2 regions of the Rahnella sp. PD4 genome follow, and region 1 is predicted to be linked to the other one. Evidence: riboswitches for the same ligand, from Rfam matches in the RefSeq annotation. Region 1 holds a riboswitch; the other holds the start of a gene.

Region 1 (10,405 bases):
CAGGCCGCTTTGACGGGCGATTGCGCCGGCCTGTACCGCCAGCCGGAATGCCGTTGCCATAGCAACCGGATCGCCTGCGACGGCTATCGCCGTATTGACTAATACAGCATCGGCCCCTATTTCCAGCGCTTCAGCGGCCTGGCTTGGGGCACCAATACCGGCATCAACGACGACCGGAATCTGTGCCTGCTCAATGATGATTTGCAAAAACTCACGGGTTTGCAGACCCTGATTGGAGCCGATCGGCGCACCCAGGGGCATGACGGCGGCACAACCGACTTCTTCCAGACGTTTACACAACACCGGATCCGCGCTGCAATACGGCAAAACAACGAATCCTTTTTTCACCAGAATCTCTGCGGCTTTCAACGTTTCTATGGCATCGGGCAGCAGGTATTTTACGTCTGGGTGAATTTCAAGCTTCACCCAGTTTGTTGCCAGTGCTTCTCTTGCCAGTTGTGCGGCAAATACGGCCTCCTCAGCTGTTTTAGCACCGGATGTGTTAGGCAACAAACGGACCCCGAGCTGCTGCAAAGGAAACAAAATGTCATCCCCTCCGCGACGCAGATCAACACGTTTCATCGCCATGGTCACCAGTTGAGTGCCGGATGCTTCCAGTGCCTGTTGCATTAACGCCGGGCTGGCGAATTTTCCCGTTCCGGTAAAAAGGTGTGACGTAAAGGTGGTATCAGCAATTTTTAACATATCAGCCTCCGGCTATCGCCTGAAAGAGCAGGATCTCGTCACCGTCTTCCAGTAAATGAGCAGGCCAGTTATCGCGGGGAATAATGACCTGATTAACCGCCAGTGCGCTGCCTGCAGGATTTAATGCCAGTAAACTGAGCAGGTTCAACAAGGTGAGCGGTTGACTGAATTGGTGTGGTACTTCATTGACCAGAATGTTCATGCGTGGCCTCCGCAGATGGCACAGGCTGATGAACGTGTGAGTTGCAGTGAACGCCAGTTTTGCGTTTTACCGTCGAACAGACGTAACTTTCCGCTCAGTACGGAAGGCAGTCCCGCCAGGATTTTTAGTGCTTCCAGCGCCTGCAATGTACCGATGGTGCCAACGACCGGGCCGAGCACACCTGATGTTCGGCAATTGCGCTGTACGGTTTCCTGATCCGGATACAAACAGGCGTAACAACCGTGTACATAAGGCGCTTCTAGCACCAGAAGCTGTCCGCTGAATCCGACGGCGCTACCGCTGATCAAGGTTTTTTTAGCCTCTACGCAGGCTTTATTAACCGCGTGCCGGGTTTCCATGTTATCGCTGCAATCTAAAACGATATCGGTGTCTGACACGGCACGGATCAACGCTTCGCCTGTCAGACGCTCCGTGATGGCCACGGCTTCGCAAAGCGGATTCAGACGCAGTAATTCACGTTTTGCCAGAACCGCTTTGGGCTGATCGAGATCTGCGGTGCGGTAGAGTATCTGTCGTTGAAGATTGGTGATGTGTAATTGATCGTCATCGGCCAGAACCAGCGTACCTACGCCTGCCGCTGCCAGATATAAGGCTGCCGGCGATCCCAGTCCGCCTAGCCCGACAATCAGGACTTTCGCCGCCTGTAGCTTTTCCTGTGCCTGCGGACCGAACTCCTCCAGCATCAGCTGACGGCTGTAGCGCATAAAAGCCGCATCGTTAAGCATCTTCCGGCACCTTACTGGCGCATAAAGCCAGTAATTCTGCGGTGGCTGCCCGCCAGTCTGCTGCCTGCGTAATGGCGCTGACGACGGCGATGCTGCCGACGCCGCAATCGAGAACCGACGGAGCACGTTCAATGCTGATCCCGCCGATGGCCACCGTCGGGAAGCTGCCGTTGAGTTGCCTGATGTGTCGGGCGAGTTCTTTCAGTCCTTGTGGCGCCGACGGCATATCTTTGGTCTGCGTCGGGAAGATATGACCGAGGGCGATGTAAGAAGGTTTCACGGCGACAGCGCGTGCCATTTCAGTATCATCATGTGTGGATACGCCCAGCCGTAAACCAGCCTGACGGATTGCCTCAAGATCGGCAGTATCCAGATCTTCCTGACCTAAATGCACACCATAAGCCTGATGCTTTATCGCCAGGCGCCAGTAATCATTGATAAATAACCGTGCCTGATATTTTTTGCCCAGCGCAATTGCATCAATAATTGCTGGCTCGACGTCCTCATCAGACAAATCTTTCACACGTAATTGCAACGTTTTAACGCCCGCATCCAGCAGGCGGGCAATCCATTCCACGGTATCCACGACCGGATATAAACCAAGGTGGAACGGAACGGCAGGAAAGGGTTGAGCGGACTGATTCATTGGTTGTTCTCCGTGCTGAGATTGTCGGCCGGATGATAAAGCTCGCTGCCGCGTGAACGGAATTCGGCAGACATCTGTGCCATACCGGATTCAATAACTTCAACCGGCTGGGCTTTGGCTTCCAGTGCGGCGGCATAATCGCGCACTTCCTGAGTGATTTTCATGGAGCAGAATTTCGGACCGCACATTGAGCAAAAGTGTGCCACTTTGCCGGATTCCTGAGGCAGCGTTTCATCGTGATAGGCACGAGCCGTTGCCGGATCGAGAGCCAGATTAAACTGGTCTTCCCAGCGGAATTCGAACCGTGCTTTTGACATAGCGTTGTCACGGATTTGGGCGCCGGGATGTCCTTTCGCTAAATCGGCGGCATGTGCTGCGATTTTGTAGGTGATGAGACCCTGCTTAACGTCTTCTTTGTTAGGCAGGCCGAGATGCTCTTTTGGCGTGACATAACAGAGCATGGCGCAACCGAACCAGCCAATCATTGCGGCACCAATACCGGACGTGAAATGGTCATAACCCGGCGCGATATCGGTAGTCAGCGGGCCGAGGGTATAGAAGGGCGCTTCGTGGCAATGTTCGAGTTCTTCGGTCATATTGCGGCGGATCATCTGCATCGGCACATGTCCCGGTCCTTCGATCATGACCTGAACATCATATTCCCAGGCGATTTTGGTCAGTTCACCTAATGTACGTAATTCGGCAAATTGCGCTTCGTCGTTGGCATCCTGAATGGAGCCAGGCCGCAGGCCGTCGCCCAGTGACAGCGAGACATCATAGGCGGCACAGATTTCGCAAATTTCGCGGAAATGCTCATACAGGAAACTTTCTTGATGATGTGAAAGGCACCATTTCGCCATGATCGAACCGCCGCGGGACACAATCCCGGTCAGGCGTTTGGCGGTCATCGGCACGTAACGCAGCAATACCCCAGCGTGTATGGTGAAGTAATCGACACCTTGTTCGGCCTGTTCCAGCAACGTATCGCGAAACATTTCCCAGTTCAGGTCTTCGGCCACGCCGTTGACTTTTTCCAGTGCCTGATAAATCGGCACGGTACCAATAGGTACCGGACTGTTACGCAGGATCCACTCACGGGTTTCATGTATATAACGGCCGGTGGAGAGATCCATCACGGTATCCGCGCCCCAGCGTGTCGACCATACCAGTTTCTCGACTTCTTCTTCGATAGAAGACGTCACCGCCGAGTTGCCGATGTTGGCGTTCACTTTCACCAGGAAATTGCGTCCGATGATCATCGGCTCTGATTCAGGATGGTTAATATTGGCGGGAATAATCGCGCGACCGGCAGCGACTTCCTGTCTTACAAACTCTGCGGTGATATTGGCGGGCAGATGCGCACCGAAGCTTTCGCCGGGATGTTGCTGACGCAGAACGTCACCGCGGATGCGTTCACGCCCCATATTTTCGCGAACGGCGATAAACTCCATCTCAGGCGTGATGATGCCTTTGCGGGCGTAATGCAGTTGTGTGACATTTTTACCCGCAATGGCTTTGCGCGGGCGGGGCAGGTGTTCGAAGCGGAGGTGGTCCAGCCCTTCATCCGCCAGTCGCTGCTGGGTAAAACCGGAACTGACCTGCGGGAGTTCCTCCGTGTCCGCCCGCGCGTTTATCCAGCGGGCGCGTAATTTTTCCAGGCCGGTATGCACGTCGATAACTGCCGACGGATCGCCGTAAGGCCCGGCGGTATCATAAACAGGAATCGCTTCATTTTCTTCGAATTGTGGATTGTCTTTGCCGCCGCCGACCAGCGTCGGGCTGAGCTGGATTTCACGCATCGGTACGCGGATATCATGGCGGTCAGTTTCAAGATAAATACGGCGGGAATTGGGAAAAGCTTCACCCTGCAGACTGTCGATAAACGACTGCGCCTGCGCCCGTTGTTCACGGCGGTTTGAAGGTGTCTTTGTAGAAACAACAGTTTTTTGAGTACTCGACATAGCAAATTCCTTGTGTTGTTTTGCGTAGTAAAAACGTGGCAAAAACGTGATGGAAAATTGCTTGTCTGGAGGTTTACGGCAGGAGTAAAAATGGGCGATGGAGCGCAGGCGGCCTGATGCAGGCAGATGCCAGATTACGCTGAACGCATAACATTACTCTTGTTCCCTTCGCGGGTACTAACCCGATCAGGTTCCGCGGATCCCGAATTAACGGTCTCAGCCTGGCGTAATCTTCGCGAGAAAATTATGCGCTAGGCACTCCGACAAGAAGCCTCAATATAGGAGGCGTTTTTTGAAACTACAACTAAAACTATTACTAAAATCACAAATCTTAGCCGGATTTTAGTAGGGCAAAGTCTTAAACCGGTCTGGCGAGATGTTCTTCATTTTCAGGTGGCTTTACTGCCTGACTGCTGCGATTAAAAGCGAGAATAATTAATTGATCTTCCAGCTGAAAACGCGCATCTAACGCTTCACCTATATCGGATAATGCATAATGAAATGCGAAAGCATTGTCATCATCAATATCATTTTCAGTGTAACTATCATGGAAAGCCATGATAGTTTCAGTATTCAGTTCCAGTGCAGGATAGATTTTTGCAGCCTGCAATTTTATCGGGCTATTCGCACCTTCAACTTCATCAATGATCCGCTGATACAGATGGAAATGACCGGCAGACAGATAGTCCACCAGGTTATGGCAAAAGTTATCCAGCGCTTTTTCATTGAGAGGGGTATGTTTTTCTTTATTGGGCTTGAGGCCGACCAAAGTGCAGTACGAAACCAGCAGCTCTTTGCGTGCGTGCAGCCATTGATCCACTAACGCATTATTGCCACCAACGCGTTGGGTCAGTCTTTCCAGACGATTTAGCATGGTTGACTCCGTGAGCGATAAAGACGTAACTAAAAGTTACTAACAGGTGAATATCCCCTCAGATTGTCAGTCCCGATGAGGTTATGCAACAACAATTATGGAATTACAGATTACCGAGCAACACAATGGCTGGTGGGTCATCAGCCAGGACGGCAAGCTATGGCTGCCTGAGGGCGAACTGCCATTTGGCAGCGCCACACAATTTTCTCTGACCGGTAAAACGGCGCGACAGATCGGCGAATGGCAGGGTGAACCTGTCTGGCTGATTCGTCAGGCGATGCCAAACCATATGTTTTCCGCCCGTCAGTTGCTGGATCAGGATCGTGGATTATTCCAGTTGGTCGGGCGCGGTGTACAGCTGTCTGAATTTTATCGATCTCATCAGTTCTGTGGCTACTGCGGGCATGCAATGCATGTCAGCAAAACCGAGTGGGCTGCACTCTGCGGGCACTGCCGCGAACGCTATTATCCGCAGATTGCACCCTGCATTATTGTCGCCATCCGTAAGGGTGATGAGATTTTGCTGGCACAGCATGTCCGGCATCGTAATGGCATTCACACGGTTCTGGCGGGTTTTGTTGAGGTCGGAGAAACCCTGGAGGAAACCGTGGCACGCGAAGTCCTGGAAGAAAGTAATATTCGTGTGAAAAACGTCCGTTATGTCAGTTCTCAGCCCTGGCCGTTCCCCAATTCGCTGATGATGGCATTTATGGCGGATTACGACAGTGGCGACATTCAGCATGACCCGAAAGAGTTGCTTAACGCGAACTGGTATCGCTTTGATGCATTACCGCAGTTGCCACCGCCAGGGACGATCGCGCGCCGTCTTATTGAAGACACCGTGGCTCTTTGTCGTGCTGAACACGAAGAGTAGAGGCGGTTTTACGTGATAGAATGCTGTGAGACGATTGTCGGGCGGCCCGAATACTGAAGGAAAGAGCAAGAATGAATGAGTTGAAAAACGACCGTTACCTGCGTGCTTTGTTACGTCAGCCAGTGGACATTACACCGGTCTGGATGATGCGTCAGGCAGGCCGTTATTTGCCGGAGTACAAAGAAACCCGCGCTGAAGCCGGTGATTTTATGTCGCTGTGCAAGAATGCCGAGCTGGCCTGTGAAGTGACTTTGCAGCCGCTTCGTCGCTATCCGCTGGATGCGGCGATCCTATTCTCCGACATCCTGACCATTCCTGATGCGATGGGGCTTGGGCTGTATTTTGAAGCCGGTGAAGGGCCGCGTTTTTCTTCGCCATTAACGAACCGTGCCGATGTCGAAAAACTGCCGGTTCCGGATCCTGAAATGGAGCTTGGGTATGTCATGAACGCCGTGCGTACTATCCGTAAGAACCTGAAAGGTGAAGTGCCGCTTATCGGTTTCTCCGGCAGCCCGTGGACGCTGGCGACGTATATGGTAGAAGGTGGCAGCAGTAAAGCCTTCACCAAAATCAAAAAGATGATGTACGCCGATCCGTCCACTTTCCATCTGTTACTCGATAAAGTGGCAGACAGCGTTATTCTTTACCTTAATGCCCAGATCAAAGCGGGCGCCCAGTCGGTAATGATTTTTGACACCTGGGGCGGCGTACTGTCTCCCCGCGATTACCGCGAATTTTCCCTGAACTATATGCACAAGATTGTCGATGGCCTGATCCGTGAAAATGAAGGGCGTCGTGTGCCGGTCACGCTGTTTACCAAAGGCGGCGGACAGTGGCTGGAAGCGATGGCTGCGACGGGCTGCGATGCACTGGGTCTCGACTGGACCACCGATATTGCCGATGCGCGCCGTCGCGTGGGTGACAAAGTCGCGATTCAGGGCAACATGGATCCTTCAATGTTGTATGCCTCGCCGGTGCGTATAGAGCAGGAAGTGGAGACCATCCTTGCCGGTTTCGGCAAAGGTAATGGTCATGTGTTCAATCTGGGTCACGGCATTCATCAGGACGTCCCGCCGGAAAATGCGGGGGCCTTCGTCGAAGCGGTGCATAGCCTGTCCCGGCAATATCACGAGTAAAATCCCGGTATGATCAATACCCGTGCTTTACGTGAAGAACAACGGATCCTCGCAGATCAGATTAAATTGCAGGATCCGCCCGAATTCACCCCTCCCGCATTGATCGCGGGTGTGGATGTCGGTTTCGAACAGGGGGGTGAGGTGACACGCGCGGCGGTGGCTGTTTTACGCTACCCGACGCTGGAGCTGGTAGAGTATCAGATTGCCCGTATCCCCACTGTTATGCCTTACATTCCTGGTTTCCTTTCCTTCCGCGAACTTCCCGCCCTGCTGCAGGCGTGGCGGCAGCTCTCATCGCACCCTGATCTGGTTTTCGTCGACGGGCAAGGGATTGCGCATCCGCGTCGTCTTGGTGTCGCCAGTCATTTTGGCCTGATGATCGATGTTCCGACGATTGGTGTGGCGAAAAGCCGTCTATGTGGTCAGTTCCTGCCACTGGGTGAGGAACTACACAGTCGCCAGGCGCTGTACGAAGGGGATGAACAGATTGGCTGGGTGTGGCGGAGCAAGCTGCGTTGTAATCCATTATTCATCTCACCCGGTAATCGTATCAGCATGGATTCATCGCTTTATTGGGTACAACAGTGCATGCGGCAATATCGTCTGCCGGAGCCTACCCGTTGGGCAGATGCTGTGGCGTCAAACCGGACGGCGTTTCAACGCTGGCAACGGCTGAGTGATGATCTTTTAGGAATCAAGGAATAGGGATATTGATTTATTTCAGGTAAACTCCCGCGCAGAAAAGTTAACGAGATCAACTCATGTTACGTAATCCAATTCATTTACGTCTCGAAAAGCTGGAAAGCTGGCAACACGTAACGTTTATGGCAAGCCTGTGTGAACGCATGTACCCGAACTATCAGGCATTTTGTCTGGAAACCGGGTTTGGCGAAGCACAGCTTTACCGCCGCATCCTGGATTTAATCTGGGAGACGCTGGTGGTAAAAGACGCCAAGGTCAATTTTGACTCACAGCTCGAAAAACTGGAAGAAGCGGTGCCTTCTTCCGATGATTACGACATCTATGGGGTTTATCCGGCCATCGATGCATGTATTGCATTAGGTGAACTGATTCATTCACGTCTGAGTGGCGAAACGCTGTCACACGCGGTTGCCGTCAGTGAGGCGTCAATTCGTACTGTCGCGATGCTGGAAATGACTCAGGCCGGTAGAGAAATGACGGATGAAGAACTCAAAGTCATTCCTGCCGTGGAAGAGGAATGGGACATCCAATGGGAGATTTTTCGCCTGTTGGCTGACTGTGAAGAGCGTGACCTGGAATTAATAAAAGGGTTACGTTCTGACCTGCGTGAAGCCGCTGTCAGTAACATTGGCATAAATTTAACGCAATAAGGCAAGAAAACGTGATTTAACGCCTGATTTGTCGTGCCTTAAGGCTTCACATCCGCACCCTGTCTGGTCTACATTTGGGGGGCGTAAAAAAAGTGGCTATCGGTGCGTGTATGCAGGAGGGTGCTGTCAATCGGCATATCCGTCGCACTCGATGCTTTGCAAACGATAAACACACTGTAAAGGATAACTTATGAACAAGACTCAACTGATTGATGTAATTGCGGACAAAGCTGATCTTTCCAAAGCACAGGCCAAAGTTGCTCTTGAATCTACTCTGTCTGCTATTACCGAGTCTCTGAAAGAAGGTGATGCTGTACAATTGGTTGGTTTCGGGACTTTCAAGGTAAATCATCGTAACGAGCGTACTGGTCGTAACCCACAGACTGGTAAAGAAATCAAAATCGCAGCTGCAAACGTGCCTGCGTTCGTTTCTGGTAAAGCTCTGAAAGACGCTGTTAAGTAATTGCTTGCAGTGAAAAGAATAAGCGGAGGGGCCTTTAAGCCCCTTCAGTTTATCACCCCCGGACTGGTAGCAGGTTTACTGGTGCTCGGTCTGGTGGGTTGCAGTTCTAAAAAAGATCCTGAGTTATTCTTTGCCAGCGGTTATGTCGCCGATCAAGGTATCAACCGGCTCTGGCGTAAAGACAGCGCACAGCACGATCCTCAAACCATTCTCAACGTCTACAGCCCCTATTACGGCGGCGATACGATTATTACCCGATACGAATTCCAGCAAGGGCAATTGCACCTGCTTAAAGAAACCCATGCGACTAAAACGGATTTGGGTGTCATGCTGCGTTTTGATGAGGGCGGCAATGTCAGCTTTATGCAACGGCAGCTTCCGGAGCGTCGGGAGAAATTATCTGCAGACGAAATCGAACGCTATAAGTATGAAGCGTCAAAAATTCTCGATCTGAGTAATGCGCTGCAGGCAGGGAAAGTCCGGCTGGTTCAGGCGCGCTGGCGCAAAGGGTTAATAACAACCTGTGCCGGTGAACAAGTCACGCCGACACTGACTGTCCGCTCACAGGTCTGGCTGGCGAAACGAGCCAGTCGCAGTAACGATAACCTGGGATTAGCCTGGCTGACCGCCCCTCAGGGCAATGAGATGTTGCTGGTAGCTAATGAAGATTTTTGTAAATGGGAACCGAAAGAGTCCGATCTCTGATCCCGGGTTCACGCATGAAAAGGCACGCCGAAGCGTGCCTTTTTGATTGTCGGGGCTGGCAGGATTACTGATTGCGTTCGCGATCGATGGCGCGATAACCGATGTCTTTGCGGCAGAAGCTGCCTTCCCAATGAATATCTTTTGCTAAGTCATAAGCGCGTGCCTGTGCTGCTTCCACCGTTTTACCCAATGCCGTCACACATAACACGCGACCGCCATGAGTCACCACACGTTCATTCTGCAAACGGGTTCCGGCGTGGAAGACTTTACCGTCCGGTACTTCTTCCAGCGGCAGGCCATGAATAGCATCTCCGGTTTTATAATCAGCAGGATAGCCACCGGCTGCGAGCACGACACCCAGCGACGGGCGCGGATCCCACTCGGATGTTTTATCACCCAGACGACCTTCAGCACCGGCCAGGCATAAGTCCACAAGATCAGAGCGCAGACGTAGCATGATCGGCTGAGTTTCCGGATCGCCGAAACGACAGTTGAACTCGATCACTTTCGGCTGGCCGTCAGCGGAGATCATCAGACCGGCATACAGGAAACCGGTATAGGTGTTATTTTCCGCCGCCATACCGCGAACGGTTGGCCAAATCACCTGATCCATCACGCGCTGATGGATTTCATCGGTCACGACTGGCGCCGGAGAATAGGCTCCCATACCACCGGTGTTCGGACCGCTGTCGCCGTCACCTACACGTTTATGATCCTGACTGGTCGCCATCGGTAATACAT
Region 2 (10,405 bases), on a different contig from region 1:
CAACTCGATAACGAGAAAATCAGTCAGATCGTCCGGGATCTGGACGTGGCAGAAAGCGAAAAAGAACATTACGTCACGGGCTGGATGGGCCAGAACAGCGTGGTCCTGGTGAGGAATTATCAGGACAAACGGGGCACGTCCAGCGGCCTGGTGATGTCGCGTGGCAATCGTTACAAACTCACCGTTCAGGCCATCACTTTCCGTATCCCCAAAGTGCTGCTGTGGGTCACGTTCCGCCGTAAGCCCCGCACCATGACCGTGATCGCCTATAACAAGCTGGGCGAACAGGCGACCGGCCTGCAACAGTTCATGCATGTGCAGGATCCTGAACTCAGGGAGAAGCTGGAGCAGGACTGGCGTGAACTGAACGATTATCTCGGCATGGCCTGCTGGCAGATGGATAACAACCGCCCGCAATGGCGCCAGTTGCACGGCGAAATCACGTCACAATCCCTCGTTTCGCTGGCTGAATCGCCATGGTTCAGCGGTAAAAAACTGCAAAAAGATGGCGAACTGGAAGGGCTGTGGTTGCACGGGCAGTTTATTGGCCGACGCAGCGGCGAACAGGCGGCATTGCTGCTGTCATGGAAAGACGAAGAGAACGACGATATTGCCAGCTATCTGTTTGAACGGATGTCAGCGGACAAAATTCGCGTGATGCTGCGCCCGCGTAAAGAAGAAAAATTTTATCCGCTGAACCCGTTTGATGCCGTGCATTTGCAACAGGCACTGACGAAATTCCGTCAGGCTGAACAGGCGCTGAGTGAAACCCTGCGCCTCGCATAATCTGTGGTTACCACCAGCGGTGGAAATGATGTACCGGCCCGATGCCGTGACCGACGTCAAGTGAATCGGCCTGCATCAGCGCCTGCTGTAAATAGTCTTTGGCTTCACGCACAGCACCGGCCCAGTGTTGATGACGCGGACGTAAAGCGGCCAGCGCGGCCGACAGCGTACAACCTGTGCCGTGAGTATGTCGGGTATTCACACGCGGCGCAGTAAACCGCTCGCGGGAACCCGGTGTAAACAGCCAGTCAGGGCTTTCCTCATCGCTCAGATGCCCCCCTTTCATCAGCACTGCGCCACATCCCATCGCCAGCAGTGCTTCTCCCTGCTCACGCATTTCGGTTTCGTTCACTGCGACCGCACATTCCAGTAACGCCGCCGCTTCCGGCAGGTTTGGCGTAATCATCGAAGCCTGCGGGATCAGCAAACGGCGCACCGCATCAACGGCTTCCGGCAGCAGCAAAGGATCGCCACTTTTCGCCAGCATCACGGTATCCAGCACCACAAACGGTGGCTGATAATGCCGGATCCGCTCCGCCACCGCTTCCACAATCTGGCTGTTTGCCAGCATGCCAATTTTGGTACTGTCGATCCGCACATCGCTCAGTACGGAATCAAGCTGTGCTGAAACAAACCCTGGCTCAATGTTATAGACCGATTGCACACCACGGGTATTTTGGGCTACCAGCGCGGTGATCACACTGGTACCGTACGCGCCAAGCGCCGAAAAGGTTTTTAAATCCGCCTGGATCCCTGCCCCGCCACTCGGATCAGTGCCTGCAATCGTCAGTGCATTAATACGTTTCATTGTCTGCCTCGCCGTTCAGCCATTCTTCGCCCATTAAATACAGATTATCGAGGAATTCAGGCGTGAAACTGCCCGGCCCTTTCACGGCCATACAGGCGCGTTCGCCCGCGCAGGACATCACCCGGCAGGCGGCGGCCACGTTATCCAGACGATCGCCCGGCAAAGCCGCAAAGGCGGCTACTACTGCGGATAGTGCGCATCCTGTTCCCACCACTCGGGTCATCATCGGGTGCCCGCCAGCCACAGCCCAACTGCGCTGGCCGTCGGTGACATAATCGGTTTCACCGGTGACAGCCACGACTGCGCCGGTCTCACGCGCCAGTTGCTGTGCGGCAGGTAAAGCAGAAAAGGAATCATCGCCGCTGTCAACGCCGCGCCCGGACGCACTGACGCCGCTGAGGGCCAGGATTTCGGAGGCATTGCCGCGGATTGCTGCGGGTTTAAGTGTGATGAGTTCACGACAGAATTCTGTACGCCAGTTCAGGCCGCCGACGGCAACCGGATCCAGCACCCAGGGCTTTCCGGCCTGACTGCCTGCCTGAATGGCTGCCAGCATTGCCTGCGCATGGGGATGTGTCAGCGTACCGACATTGACCAGCAGGGCATCGGCGATGGCACTAAATTGTGCCGCTTCGGCGGGATCAACCACCATCGCAGGAGACGCGCCCAGCGCCAGCAGGACGTTGGCGGTAAAAGATTGCACCACGTCATTGGTCAGGCAGTGAACCAGCGGCGCAGCAAAGCGAAGTTGTTTCAGAGAAGTGGCGGCTAAAGCGCCGGGAATGTAGGTAGGTCGGGTATTCATAAGTCTCCCTACCGGCGCTCAAGAAGGCGGTATCAGGAGAGATACCTGACTTCCCTACGCTGGCATAATCCAGATCAGGTAATACGGGTAAAATCTCAGCCCTGCTTTGCAGCGGGCACCCCGAGTCAAGGGAGCATTATTGGCGGCGGAGGTCAGAAGATCAATCAGCAAATGCGTTAAAAAACCAATCAGTGAAGCTTATTGAACTCATTCCGCTTCACTGGCAGTATCTGGGCACAGACCTGAATAACATACGTTGATGAAAAACTTCCTCAGGAGTCAATGCTTGCCCTCAACAATGACTGTACGCCCTTATCAAGAAGCAGACCGCCCGTTTTTACGTACGCTCTATCTGGCCTCGCGCAAGCACACCTGGACATGGCTGGAAGACGATTTTCAGCTGGAAGATTTTGACCGGGCAGTGCTCGGCGAGACAATACTGGTCGCAGAACGTGACGGACATTTACTGGGATTCGCCTCAATTTTCACTCAGGAAAATTTTTTGCATAACCTGTTTGTTGATCCGCAGTATCAGGGAACCGGTGCAGGTTCGGCATTGCTTCACGCTGCTGAAGAAACCTTTACCCGTCAGGGATCGCTGAAATGTTTAGCCAAGAGTAAAAATGCCGTCGCTTTTTATCTGTCAAAAGGCTGGACCATCATCTCTGCGGGGGACAGCCCAAAAGGTGAATACTATTTATTTCATTCACCAAAGAAATAATTGAGAAGAAAATGATTACCCCGAAAAACCTTATTTTCGTGGTTCTGACGAATATCATTTTTTCTTTGTCGTTAAGAGGTTAAATTCCGCAGCAGTGCTATACATACGATGGCTTCCTTAAAAATTTCGAGGGTATGAATGAAAACAATGAAACTGATGCAGATTGCTGCAGTGACCGGTGCGCTGTTCCTGGCCGGTTGTACCAGCCATATTACCCAGACAGAAAAATACTCCGGTTTTTTAGGTGATTATTCCGGTCTGAAGGAAGTCAAAACTGCATCAGGTAATCCGGTGCTGCGCTGGATAGATCCTGCTTTCAAAAAAGCCAATTATTCTTATATCAAATACGAACCGATTAAATTCTATCCGGAACCTCAGCCAACGGAACAAATCGACAAAGCTACCTTGCAGGGGGTGCTGGATTACGCCAACAGCCGCATGAAACCGGCACTGGCAGAGCGCATGCCACTGACAGATCACGCAGGGCCGCGCACACTGATTTTCAAAGGTGCGATCACCGGTGTGAACACCTCGGCAGAGGGTTTGCAGTTCTATGAAGTCATCCCGGTCGCGCTGGTTATTGCGGGTACTGAAACCGCCACAGGCCATCGTACGCGTGATACTGAAGTTTACTTTGAAGGTGAGCTGATCGATGCCAGCACCGGCAAACCGGTGATTAAAGTCGTGCGTAAAGGCTTCGGTAAGCAGGTTGCCAACGATACTCAGAAAGTCACTGCTAACGATTTAAAAGTTGTAGTAGACAGCCTGGCGAACGATACCAAGCTGTTCAAAGAATAACTCCCGAAACAGCATAACAATGAGGGCAGCCAGAGGGCTGCCTTTTTTGTTTACCGGGAATGATAAACCTTCAGACTGAATCAGCGATAAATTCCCGTAACCACTGATGTGCCGGGTCACGGTGCGCACGTTCATGCCACACCATAAACATGTCAAAACCCGGTACATCAAGCGGGGCTTCGGTTATCTGCAAAGCAGGATTTCCCCGCACTAAACGTTCGGGCAACATCGCCACCAGATCCGTGGTCATCAGCACCTGAAGCACAAACAGGAAATGCGGTACTGACAAGACCACACGCCGCGTTAAACCCGCCGCCGCCAGCGCGGTGTCGGTATACCCATAAAATCCGCCGCCGTCGGGTGAAACCATCACATGCTCCAGCCCGCAGAACTCTGTCAGCGTCACCGGCCCGTTGACGGACGGATGCCCTTTCCGGCTGACCAGCACATAGCGCTCGGCAAACAGGAATCTGCTGTGCAGCCCGTTTATTACCGCATCAGAGGTATGAAACGCCAGGTCCAGTTCACCCTGCTCCATTTTGTGGATAATCCGCGCAGGTGATGTTTCAAAAATAGACAGCCGCGCGGAAGGTGCGGCCATACGCAATGCCCGTAAGGCCGGTAAAACGATAGTGGATTCGCCGTAATCCGCGGCACCCAGAGTCCAGGTAGGGTTCGCCTTTGACGGGTCAAAAACCTCTCCGGCAATGATCGCATTTTCCAGCGCGGCAAGGGCCTGCCGCAGCGGTTCCCGCAATTCGTCCGCACGCGCCGTCGGACGCATTCCCCGCGGCCCCGGCAGCAGCAACGGATCATCAAAAAATTCACGCAACTTAGCGAGCTGAACGCTGACCGAAGGTTGCGAAAGGTTACGGCGCTGCGCAGTTCGCGTGACATTTTGTTCAGCCAGCAAAACATCCAGCGTCAGCAACAAATTGAGATCCAGACGACCGAAATTACTCATCGCTATACCTGCTATATGATCAATTCATTTCAACTATACCTGACGACAACCTACTCTGCCTTTATCCCATTAACGGAGGTTTCGTCATGAATGTATTGATCGTCTATGCTCACCCTGAATCACACTCGCTGAACGGCTCGCTGAAAGATTTTGCGGTCAGCCATTTGCAGGCCGCCGGGCACAATGTGCAGATTTCGGATTTGTATGCCATGCAATGGAAAGCCGTGCTGGATGCAGGAGATAACACCGAACCGTCGCCGGGGCCTTTTCACCCTTCGCAGGATTCTCAGCGCGCTTACAAAAATGGCACGCAAAGCGATGACATCGCCGCCGAGCAGGAAAAATTACAGTGGGCGGATACCGTGATTTTCCAGTTCCCGCTGTGGTGGTTTTCAATGCCTGCCATTATGAAAGGCTGGGTTGAACGTGTTTATGCTTATGGATTTGCCTATGGTGTTGGTGAGCATTCCGACACGCACTGGGGCGACCGTTACGGGGAAGGCAAAATGGCCGGAAAACGCGCTATGCTGATGGTCACCACCGGCGGCTGGGAACCCCATTACAGCGCGCGTGGGATTAACGGCCCGATCGACGACCTGTTGTTCCCGATCCACCATGGCATGCTGCATTATCCGGGCTTTACCGTGCTGCCGCCACTGGTGTTCTACCGCACCGGACGCATGGATGAGACCCGCTACGCGCAAATTTGCGGGGAGATGGCTCACCGGCTGGATACAGTAGAAAGCACCACGCCAATTTCATTTCGCCAGCAGAATGGCGGCGATTACGCTATTCCGTCACTGATATTGAAACCGGACATTGCGCCGGGGAAAAGCGGGTTTGCAGCGCATCTGAAATAATCCCCTGAGAGCATGCCAGGCATAAAAAACGCCAGTGGATCTTACGATCGCACTGGCGTTTTTACGGGCGTTCAGCCTTTATTTTTGCTAAATCATTCCCACTCAATCGTTGCCGGTGGCTTGCCCGAGATGTCATAAACAACGCGGGAGATGCCGTCGACTTCGTTGATGATGCGGTTGGAGCAGCGGCCGAGGAAATCATACGGCAGGTGCGCCCAGTGCGCGGTCATGAAGTCGATGGTTTCGACTGCGCGCAGAGAGACAACCCAGTCGTATTTACGGCCATCGCCCATCACGCCGACAGAGCGGACCGGCAGAAAGACCGTGAAAGCCTGGCTGACTTTGTTATACAGGTCGGCTTTATGCAGCTCTTCGATAAAGATAGCATCGGCGCGGCGCAGCAGGTCGCAGTACTCTTTCTTCACTTCGCCCAGTACGCGAACGCCCAGCCCCGGCCCCGGGAACGGGTGACGGTAAAGCATGTCGTATGGCAGGCCGAGTTCCAGACCAATTTTACGCACTTCGTCTTTGAACAGCTCTTTCAGCGGCTCAACCAGACCCAGTTTCATCTCTTTCGGCAGACCGCCCACGTTGTGGTGCGATTTGATCACATGCGCTTTGCCGGTGGCAGAGGCCGCAGACTCAATCACGTCAGGGTAAATGGTGCCCTGCGCCAGCCATTTCACTTCATCCTGCTTGCAGGCTTCTTCGTCGAATACTTCAACAAAGACGCGGCCGATGATTTTACGTTTGGCTTCCGGCTCATCCACCCCTGCCAGCGCAGACAGGAAACGTTCTTCCGCCGCGACGTGAACAATATTCAGACCGAAACGGTCACCGAACATTTCCAGCACCTGATCCGCTTCGTTCAGACGCAGCAGACCGTTGTCGACGAACACGCAGGTCAGACGGTCGCCGATGGCGCGGTGCAGCAGCATGGCGGTCACGGAGGAGTCAACACCGCCGGACAGACCGAGGATGACGTGATCGTCGCCGATCTGCACACGAAGACGCTCAACGGCGTCTTCAATGATTTTTGCCGGCGTCCACAGTGCTTCGCACTCGCAGATATCCATGATGAAACGTTCGAGCATACGCAGGCCCTGACGGGTATGCGTCACTTCCGGGTGGAACTGCACACCGTAGAAGCGCTTTTCTTCGTTCGCCATAATGGCAAACGGGCACGTCTCGGTACTGGCAACGGTCACGAAATCAGACGGAATGGCCGTTACTTTATCGCCGTGGCTCATCCAGACATCGAGCAGCGGTTTGTTGTTCTCGCTCAGGGCATCCTGAATGTCGCGGATCAGCGCGCTTTCAGTCTGAACTTCCACCTGCGCATAACCAAATTCGCGCTCGTTAGAACCTTCAACATGGCCGCCTAACTGCATCGCCATGGTTTGCATGCCGTAGCAAACGCCCAGAACCGGTACACCGGCTTCAAAGACGTAGTCTGGTGCACGCGGGCTGTCATGCTCGGTTGTACTTTCCGGGCCGCCGGACAGGATGATCCCGTTCGGGTTGAATTCGCGGATTTGGGCTTCGGTTACGTCCCAGGCCCAGAGTTCGCAATAGACACCCAGTTCACGCACGCGGCGCGCAACAAGCTGGGTGTACTGGGAGCCGAAATCGAGGATCAGGATACGGTGCTTGTGAATATTTTCGCTCATGAGGGGGCGTTTTCCAGAAAGCAATAAAAGCGTTAAAACGGAATATTAATCAGCCCGGAAAATACGGGCTGGATATAAATTTGTAGTGACTCGATCCAGGCGCCCGTGAGGCAAAGCGGAGGCTGGCGAAAAAGCGCAGTTTACATAACGTAAATGAGCATTTTAAGCCAGCTTCCCACACCGGATCGCCGACGCGCAGCAGCGACTGTGGGATTAAGAACCCATGCGGTAGTTCGGTGACTCTTTAGTAATGGTCACGTCATGCACGTGGCTTTCCTGGATCCCTGCACCGCTGATGCGGACAAACTCAGCCTTGGTGCGCAGGTCGTCGATGGTAGCACAACCGGTCAGCCCCATACAGGAGCGCAGGCCGCCCATTTGCTGGTGGATGATTTCTTTCAGACGGCCTTTATACGCTACGCGACCTTCGATACCTTCAGGTACCAGTTTGTCTGCGGCGTTATCCGTCTGGAAGTAACGGTCAGAAGAGCCTTTGGACATGGCGCCCAGAGACCCCATGCCGCGATAGGATTTGTACGAACGGCCCTGATACAGCTCGATTTCGCCCGGAGATTCTTCCGTACCTGCCAGCATCCCACCCACCATCACGCAGCTTGCGCCTGCCGCGATGGCTTTCGCGATATCGCCGGAGAAGCGGATACCGCCGTCAGCGATGACCGGAATACCGGTGCCTTCCAGCGCTTCAACCGCGTCAGAAACAGCGGTAATTTGCGGAACGCCCACGCCGGTCACAATACGGGTGGTACAAATGGAGCCAGGGCCGATACCGACTTTCACCGCGCTCACGCCCGCTTTAGCCAGTGCCAGCGCACCTGCGCCCGTCGCGACGTTACCGCCGATGATTTGCAGATCCGGATATTTTGCGCGGGTGGCGCGGATACGTTCCAGCACGCCTTCGGAATGGCCGTGAGAAGAGTCAATCAGCAATACGTCAACACCGGCAGCCACCAGCGCATCGATACGCTCTTCGTTGCCCGCACCCGCGCCAACCGCAGCACCGACGCGCAGGCTGCCCTGCTCATCTTTACAGGCGTTAGGTTTACGTTCGGCTTTCTGGAAGTCTTTGACGGTGATCATACCGAGCAGATGGAATTGCGCGTCAACCACCAGCGCTTTCTCTACGCGTTTTTCGTGCATTTTCTGCAGCACGACTTCGCGGGCTTCGCCTTCTTTGACCGTCACCAGACGTTCTTTCGGCGTCATGACGGCGGTCACAGGCTGTTCCAGATCGGTGACGAAGCGCACGTCACGACCGGTAATAATACCGACCAGTTCGTTTTCTTCCGTCACGACCGGATAACCGGCAAAACCGTTAATTTCAGTGAGTTCTTTAACCTGACGCAAAGTGGTCGATGGCGTGACAGTTTTAGGGTCAGCAACAACGCCGCTTTCATGCTTCTTCACGCGACGGACTTCTTCCGCCTGACGCTCAATAGACATGTTCTTGTGAATGAATCCAAGGCCGCCTTCCTGTGCAAGAGCAATCGCCAGATTCGCTTCAGTCACGGTATCCATCGCTGCGGACAGCATAGGGATATTCAGACGGATTTTAGCGGTCAGTTGAGTACCGAGGTCGGCAGTGTTAGGCAGAACTGTGGAGTGGGCTGGAACAAGGAGAACGTCGTCGAACGTTAGTGCTTCTTTTGCGATACGTAGCATGGGCAATATCTCACCAAGGTGGATGCGGAAAAGATAAAATATTGCAGCGGGAGTATACAGGTGAGTAGGCATTTCGACCAGAACTATTTCAAAAACTTCTTGATTACCTTTTGCGGGCATGTAGTATCGTTCGATTAAGTCTCTGTATTTGAATTTGATCTGGATCACATGCCACTACCTTCTTCGCCTCCTATTTTTACCGTAAGCCGCCTCAATCAGACGGTCCGACAGTTGCTGGAAAACGAAATGGGTCAGGTCTGGCTCTCCGGTGAAATCTCAAACTTCTCACAGCCTTCCTCTGGCCACTGGTATTTTACGCTCAAAGATGACCGCGCTCAGGTCAAATGTGCCATGTTCCGTAATACCAACCGCCGCACCACATTCCGTCCGCAAAATGGTCAGCAGGTTTTGGTTCGTGCGACCATCACGTTGTACGAACCGCGCGGCGATTATCAGCTGATTGCCGAAAGTATGCAGGAAGCAGGCGACGGTTTATTGCAGCAAAAATTCGATCTGCTGAAACAGCAACTGGCCACCGAAGGTTTGTTTGATGCGCAGTATAAACAACCGCTGCCCTCCCCGGCCAAATGCGTCGGTGTGATCACCTCCGCCAGCGGTGCCGCATTGCACGACGTCTTAAATGTCTTAAAGCGTCGCGACCCGTCGTTACCCGTCATTATTTATCCGACCGCCGTTCAGGGTGCCGATGCCCCGGCGCAAATCGTCCGCGCCATTCAACTGGCTAACGCCCGCGAGGAAGTGGATGTGCTGATTGTCGGACGCGGTGGCGGTTCGCTGGAAGATTTATGGAGCTTTAACGATGAGCGCGTGGCACGGGCGATTTTCGCCAGCCGCATTCCCATCGTCAGCGCCGTTGGCCATGAAACCGACGTCACCATTGCCGATTTTGTTGCGGATTTACGCGCGCCGACACCGTCTGCCGCCGCCGAACTGATCAGCCGGAATCAGCTGGAATTGCTGCGCCAGATCCAGTCGCAGCAGCAGCGTCTCGAAATGGCGATGGATTATTATCTCGCCCAACTGACGCAGCGCTTCACGCGCCTGAATCACCGTCTGCAACAGCAGCACCCGCATTTACGTCTGGCCCGCCAGCAGACGGCGCTGTTCAGGCTGCGCCGTCGTCTCGATGAAGCCATGCAAAACCAGTTGCGTCAGATGCTGCGTCGCACCGACCGTTTACAGCAGCGCCTGACGCAACAGCAACCGCAACCGCGCATTCACCGTGCCCAGCAACGGGTTCAGCAACTTCAGTACCGGCTGCAACAGGCGATGTCTTCACAACTGGCGGAAAG

The links. Region 1 has a riboswitch for thiamine pyrophosphate ahead of thiC (phosphomethylpyrimidine synthase ThiC). Riboswitches for the same ligand answer to the same signal wherever they lie in the genome.
Region 2: linked by a shared signal. The riboswitch ahead of thiM (hydroxyethylthiazole kinase) and the one ahead of thiC (phosphomethylpyrimidine synthase ThiC) in region 1 are both predicted to bind thiamine pyrophosphate.

Annotation. Positions count from the first base shown of each region.
Region 1 covers NZ_JBLZQF010000018.1:14,119-24,523, forward strand. Annotated here, with positions in the region: gene ACOZIO_RS24710 (thiazole synthase) at 1-705, opposite strand, end outside; gene thiS (sulfur carrier protein ThiS) at 707-907, opposite strand; gene ACOZIO_RS24720 (HesA/MoeB/ThiF family protein) at 904-1,653, opposite strand; gene thiE (thiamine phosphate synthase) at 1,646-2,299, opposite strand; gene thiC (phosphomethylpyrimidine synthase ThiC) at 2,296-4,260, opposite strand; TPP riboswitch at 4,407-4,533, opposite strand; gene rsd (sigma D regulator) at 4,619-5,134, opposite strand; gene nudC (NAD(+) diphosphatase) at 5,232-6,008, shown strand; gene hemE (uroporphyrinogen decarboxylase) at 6,080-7,144, shown strand; gene nfi (deoxyribonuclease V) at 7,154-7,849, shown strand; gene ACOZIO_RS24755 (YjaG family protein) at 7,906-8,496, shown strand; gene hupA (nucleoid-associated protein HU-alpha) at 8,687-8,959, shown strand; gene ACOZIO_RS24765 (DUF1481 domain-containing protein) at 8,978-9,664, shown strand; gene purD (phosphoribosylamine--glycine ligase) at 9,729-10,405, opposite strand, start outside.
Region 2 covers NZ_JBLZQF010000002.1:762,997-773,401, forward strand. Annotated here, with positions in the region: gene ACOZIO_RS08115 (hypothetical protein) at 1-786, shown strand, start outside; gene thiD (bifunctional hydroxymethylpyrimidine kinase/phosphomethylpyrimidine kinase) at 794-1,594, opposite strand; gene thiM (hydroxyethylthiazole kinase) at 1,581-2,399, opposite strand; TPP riboswitch at 2,434-2,532, opposite strand; gene ACOZIO_RS08130 (GNAT family N-acetyltransferase) at 2,698-3,120, shown strand; gene ACOZIO_RS08135 (DUF3313 domain-containing protein) at 3,259-3,918, shown strand; gene ACOZIO_RS08140 (LysR family transcriptional regulator) at 3,989-4,882, opposite strand; gene ACOZIO_RS08145 (NAD(P)H-dependent oxidoreductase) at 4,969-5,742, shown strand; gene guaA (glutamine-hydrolyzing GMP synthase) at 5,835-7,412, opposite strand; gene guaB (IMP dehydrogenase) at 7,626-9,092, opposite strand; gene xseA (exodeoxyribonuclease VII large subunit) at 9,261-10,405, shown strand, end outside.